One region of the Pantoea sp. PA1 genome, then DNA from elsewhere that is predicted to be linked to it. Evidence: predicted binding sites of a transcription regulator. Region 1 holds the regulator's gene; the other holds the start of a gene.
The links. Region 1 encodes PurR, which represses purine synthesis genes. Its sites were predicted from a motif close to CANGCAAACGTTTGCNTG; they were not measured.
Positions count from the first base shown of each region.

Region 2: the regulator PurR is predicted to act here: its motif matches at 1,828-1,845, upstream of AC1V0D_RS11090 (NCS2 family permease).

Region 1 covers NZ_JBXGEE010000001.1:975,547-978,671, forward strand. The annotation lists gene punC (purine nucleoside transporter PunC) at 1-537, opposite strand, end outside; gene punR (DNA-binding transcriptional activator PunR) at 644-1,549, shown strand; gene purR (HTH-type transcriptional repressor PurR) at 1,546-2,571, opposite strand; gene cydH (cytochrome bd-I oxidase subunit CydH) at 2,853-2,942, shown strand; gene AC1V0D_RS04830 (C40 family peptidase) at 2,990-3,125, opposite strand, start outside.
Region 2 covers NZ_JBXGEE010000002.1:59,112-62,236, reverse strand. The annotation lists gene AC1V0D_RS11095 (Na+/H+ antiporter) at 1-234, opposite strand, end outside; gene AC1V0D_RS11090 (NCS2 family permease) at 380-1,729, opposite strand; gene AC1V0D_RS11085 (glutathione S-transferase family protein) at 2,088-2,753, opposite strand; gene soxR (redox-sensitive transcriptional activator SoxR) at 2,793-3,125, opposite strand, start outside.

The sequences.
Region 1 (3,125 bases):
ACGCAGCGTGACCAGAATCAGCGCCACCGCAATCAGGGTCAGCACCAGGAAAATCGAACGCCAGTGGAAATGGCCGATCAGCCATGCCCCAAGCAGCGGTGCCAGCGCCGGTGAGAGGGCCACCAGCGGCATGATCGTGGCGAACACTTTGCTGGCGCGCGCCGCCGGATAGCGGTCGATGACCAGCGCCTGCCAGCTTACGGCGGCAGCACAGACGCCTATCGCCTGAATGAAGCGCAGCGCCAGCATCAGAAAGATATCATTCACCCACAGCATACCCGCACAGCCAGCGGCGAACAGTGCCAGCCCGGCCAGCAGCACGGGTTTACGGCCGATGCGATCGGAGAGCGGGCCCCAGAAGAGCTGACCACAGGCGAAGCCGGCCAGAAACAGACTCATGCTGGCGCTGATCAGGCCGGGCGAGGTGCGGAACGTCTCCTGCATCGCGCCAAAGGCGGGCAGGTACATATCGGTGGCTAAAAAGCCCAGCATGCTGAGCAGAGCGAGGTAGGGCATAAATCCTATATTCGACAACATCAGATTCTCATTTTGCAGGGTAAACGCGGCAGAGTGTAAAAGGTGCGTTTGCGGCTGTGAAACGGTAATATTTGCCGGTTGCTGTTAAAATTTTTGAAGGCAGATTATGTGGTCAGAGTATGCACTGGAAGTGGTTGACGCGGTTGCACGCGGGGGCAGTTTCAGCGCCGCCGCGCAGGAGTTACATCGGGTGCCGTCTGCCATCAGCTATACGGTTCGCCAGCTGGAAACCTGGCTGGCGGTGCCGCTGTTTGAGCGTCAGCACCGTGAAGTGGTACTGACCCCGGCGGGGGAGCATTTTGTCAGGGAAGGGCGCAGCGTCATCAAAAAAATGCTCGCAACCCGGCAGCAGTGTCAGCAGCTGGCTAACGGCTGGCGCGGACAGCTAAGCATTGCCGTTGATCGCATCGCCAAACCGCAGCGTACCCGGCAGCTGGTTAACGATTTTTATCGCCACTTTCCGGACATGGAGCTGCACATCAGTTATGAGGTCTTCAACGGGGTCTGGGATGCCCTGGCCGATGGCCGGGTCGATGTCGCGATTGGCGCGACCCAGGCGATACCGGTTGGCGGACGGTTTGCGTTCCGGGATATGGGGAAGCTCAACTGGCGCTGCGTGGTGGCACCCGACCATCCTCTGACGCAGGCGACCCGGATTGATGATGACACGCTGCGTCACTGGCCGTCGCTGGTGCTGGAGGATACGTCACGGGCGCTGCCGCGGCGCATGACGTGGACGCTGGACAATCAGCGCAGGCTGGTGGTGCCGGAATGGCAAACCGGGCTGGAGTGTGTGCAGGCGGGATTGTGCGTGGCGATGGTGCCGGGCCATCTGGCCCGGCCACTGCTCGACAGCGGCGCGCTGGTGGAACTGACGCTGCCGCAGGCGTTTCCGGACAGCCCCTGCTGTGTCAGCTGGGCAGAGGATCGCGCATCACCGGCAACAGGCTGGTTACTCAGCTATCTGGGTGATGCGCAAACGCTTAATCAGGAGTGGTTAAGCGAGGATTAACGGCGATAGTCGCGGAACGGACCATCCGCAACTGAACGGCGTTCAATCAGCGTGGGATGGACTTCAATCGTTTGTGACACTTCGCGCTTGCTGGTGATGCGATCAAGCAGCATATCCAGCGCCTTCTCACCCAGCTGAGCCTTGGGCTGATGGACGGTGGTCAGTGCAGGCGCAAAATAGCGCGCGTTGCGCACATTGTCATAACCGATCACCGAAATGTCCTGCGGAACGCGCAGACCCATCTCGTCAGCGGCGCAAATCGCCCCCATAGCCATGATGTCGCCACCGCAGAACACCGCCGTCGGGCGCTGCTTCTGCGACAGGATCTGCTGCATCGCCTGATAGCCCGACTCCGGCTCAAAGTCACCCTGCACAATCCACTCGGCGCGCGGCTGAATGCCCGCCTCTTCCAGCGCCTTAAGGAAACCGGCATGACGTCCGCCCCCGGTGTTGCGCTCCATCTGACCGGGGATGGCGCCGATGTCGCGGTGGCCGCGCTCAATCAGATAGCGTCCCGCCAGATAGCCACCCTGGAAGGCGTTATCCAGCACCGTATCGGTGAAGTCGGCACGCGACTCGCCCCAGTCCATCACCACCATCGGGATATTGCGGTTCTCTTCCAGCATCTGCAGCAGGTCGTCCGGGTATTCAGAGCACATGACCAGCAGGCCATCGACGCGCTTCTGCGCCATCATGCTGAGGTAGGCGCGCTGTTTTTGCAGATCGTTATGCGCATTCCCCAGAATCAGCGTATAGCCTTTGTCAAAACAGTGATTCTCGACCGCTTCGATAATCTCAGCGAAATAGGGCGCTTCGCTGGAGGTGGCCAGCAGCCCCAGCGTCCGGGTGTGATTCACCTTCAGGCTGCGCGCCACGGCGCTCGGCGAGTAGTGCAGTTCCTTGATCGCCTGCCAGACCGCATCGCGCGTCTCTTCAGCCACGAAGCGGGTTTTATTGATGACGTGCGAAACCGTGGTCGTGGAGACGCCAGCGCGTTTTGCCACATCTTTAATTGTTGCCATGAAAATCGGACTCCAGGACTTATCTAACTGTATGATAAGCGTAGTGTTAAACGTTTGCGTCTGCTCAGGGTATTTTCCGCAAAAATGCCGTGTTATGGCGCATTAAACCGGCGGCCGACGGAGAATAAATGCCTGAAAAAGTGCGCAAACGGAATCAGGGCTGCGCGCGTTGCGCAACAAGGGCGGGATTCTAACAAGGCTGAACGGATAAAACGAGATTTTTACCCACGGCTGTGGGAAAATAGAATAACCACAATGATTACGTGGTTAAAGAGCAACCCATGAGTACCGATCTTAAACTGGCGTTAATGACCACTGTCGGCTGCCTGCTGATGATTGTGGCCTTTAGTTTTACCGCTGTACTGCACTGATAAAAAAGCCGGGACTTCTCTCGGCTTTTTTCTGACACTGCATCAGCTCAGCGAATGGTTTTCGGCGTCATTACACGACGCGCACCTATGTAGTGACGCTGCCAGTAATCTTCCCCTAACGCACTGATCTGAATATCTTTGCCGGTACGCGGTGACTGAATAAACTTGCCGTCACCCAGGTAA
Region 2 (3,125 bases), on a different contig from region 1:
GAACTCACTGATCGGCGTCTTCCAGCCATCCGCGAACAGCAGCGGCGGGATGAACAGCACCAGAAACAGTTCCGGGTCAAAGTCGACATGCAGACCAAACGTCGGCCAGGCCAGCAGCGCACCTGCGGCGATCTGGACAAGGGGTAACGGGATCTGAAAAGGGAGAATGCGGGCCGCGACGCCGGAGAGCGACACGACCAGCGTCATGATGAGAATAGTAAAAAAGATTTCCATGCTTTCCTTAGGCGTCGTTTCTTTCAGTCATTGGTTAAGCGATAAAGTGTAAAACAAACGGCGATGAAGGGTGTCAGCTACGCGTGCGACGAGGAGGAAAAAAGTGAAAAATTCCGGACGCGTTGTTACACGTCCGGTTCAGCAGTCAGATCGCCCAGCCTCCGGCATAAAACGCCACCAGCGCAACGGCAATCACGACGGTGCCGACGTTGAGCCTGCGCCATTCGCCCGCGAAGAGACGGCCCACCACCAGGCTGGCAAACCCAATCATGATGCCGGTCACGATGTTGCAGGTGAGCACGATGATCACCGCCGTTAACAGACCCGACATCGCATCAACAAAATCAGCGAAGTCGATTTTTGCCACGTTGCTCAGCATCAGCAGACCCACATACATCAGGGCAGGTGCCGTGGCGTATGCCGGTACCAGGTAAGCCAGCGGCGACATAAACAGAATGGCCAGGAACAGCAGGCCGACCACAATGGCGGTCAGACCCGTTTTACCGCCCGCCGCCGTTCCCGCCGCCGACTCGATATAGACTGCCGCCGGCGACGCGCCGACCAGACCGGCGAACAGGCTGCTGACAGAGTCCGAGGTCAGGGCACGGCCGCCATTGATGATCTGGCCCTGCTTATCCAGCAGATTGGCTTGCCCCGCCACGGCGCGAATGGTGCCGGTGGCATCAAAGACCGCCGTCATGACCAGTGCCAGCACGCTCGGCAGCACCACCGGCTGCAGGGCACCCATGATATCGAGGCTGAACAGCAGCGACTGTCCCTGCGCATCGCGCAGGTCAGGCAGCGCAAACAGCCCGTGATACGTCACCGCCGGGTCAAAGATCAGTCCCAGCAGTGAAATAGCGATAATCGTCAGCAGGATGCCGCCCGGCACCCGGCGCTTCTCCAGCCCGATAATCGCCGCCAGACCCAGCAGCGTCATCATCACCGGAAAGGTGGTGAAGTGGCCCAAGGCGACCGGCAGGCCGGGAGCCGGATTTTTAACGACCAGGCCCACGCCATCCGCCGCAATCAGCAGCAGAAACAGACCAATTCCGACGCCGGTGCCGTGCGCCACCCCCATCGGCAGATTGCGCAGGATCCACGCACGGATACCGGTGACGGAGATCAGCGTAAAGAGCAGGCCCATCAGGAACACCGCGCCCAGCGCGACCGGCACGCTGATGTGCTGACCCAGCACCAGGCTGAATGCGGTAAAGGCGGTTAACGAGATCGCGCAGCCAATCGCCATCGGCAGGTTGGCCCATAAGCCCATCAGGATAGAACCAAAGCTGGCGACCAGACAGGTGGCGACAAAGACGGCCGTCGGGGAGAAACCGGCTTTGCCCAGCATCCCCGGTACGACGATTACGGAGTAAACCATCGCCAGAAAGGTGGTGAGTCCGGCCAGAATTTCCTGACGCACGCTGCTGCCTCGCGCCGAGATCGAGAACCAGGCGTCCAGTTTTCCACTGGCCGGGCGTGATTCAGTTGACATAATTGAGCCTCAAAAATTTTTGTTGTGTGGATCGCTCTGCGGCCATCGCTGTCCCTGGAATAAGCGGGTAGACGGTAACCCTGACCGGGCGGACCCGGCAGGCAAACGTTTACCTTGCCGCAGAGGGTGGGTCGCTAAAGGCGGCCGGATAAAAAGGCAGGCGATTATCCGGCGTTTGGCGGCACAGTTTCAACTGTCAGAGGGAGATTGTTCAGCATAAAGATCCGCGGTTCGGGGCGGAAAAGCGTGCAGCCGGGGCCAGTGCAACGCGCTGACGCATTGAAGTTAAAGCGGTTTCTGACGGACGGGGCACCGGCAAAGCCGTGAAGAGAGACGGCTCGCCGGGCGAAAAAGAGGATCAGCCTGGCAGCGAAAGCTCGCCGCCCTGAGCGATCGCGCGCTGCCAGGCGGCGCGCTGCTGTACGGTCTCTAACCATTTCCGGGTGGCGGGCATCTGATCCAGCCCGGCGCGCTGCGCCAGTGCCAGCAGCGGAAAGCTCATCTGGACATCGGCTATGGAGAAGCGCTCACCGGCAAACCAGGGGTTAGCTGCCAGATGCTGTTCAATCATCTTCATGTGCGGCTTTAGCTGTTTATCCAGATACGCCTTCTGCACCCCTTTCCCGAATGCCGCCCCGACCGGACGCAGCAGCCACGGCACCGGGGCTTTGCCCATCTGCCCGAAGATCAGCTTCATCACCAGCAGCGGCATCAGCGATCCCTCGGCGTAGTGCAGCCAATAGCGGCACTGCAGACGTGACGCCTCATCACTGATTTTCAGCCGGAAGGTGTGATCGTAGTTCTCTTCCAGGTATTCCAGGATGGCTCCCGACTCGGCCACAACCCGGTTGCCGTCGGTAATCACCGGCGATTTCCCCAGCGGATGCACCTTTTTCAGCGCCTCCGGGGCCAGCATGGTCGGTTCGCGTTGATAGCGTTTAATCTGGTACGGCACTTCCAGCTCTTCCAGCAGCCACAATACGCGTTGCGAGCGCGATTGCTCAAGATGGTGAACGGTGATCATCATGATTCCCTGTGTTTTGACCTCTCCTCAGTATAGACGTCACTCCACATCCGGATGTTTATCATCCTGTTCCGGGTCCAGCAGCACCGCACCCGACCCCTGCTCGCCCAGCCGGTCGCCGGGATTACGCAGCGGGCAGTCGCGCATCGACAGGCAGCCGCAGCCGATACATCCATCCAGATCGTTGCGCAGGCGGGTCAGGGTTTCGATGCGCTTATCCAGCTCTTCGCGCCAGTGCCGGGTCAGCGCATCCCATTCCGGTGTCGACATCCGTTTGTCAGCCGGGATGTGATCGAGACTGTCGCTGACCGTCGCCAGCGGAATACCGATGCGCTGAGCAATCTTGATAATCGCCACGCGTCGCAGCACGTC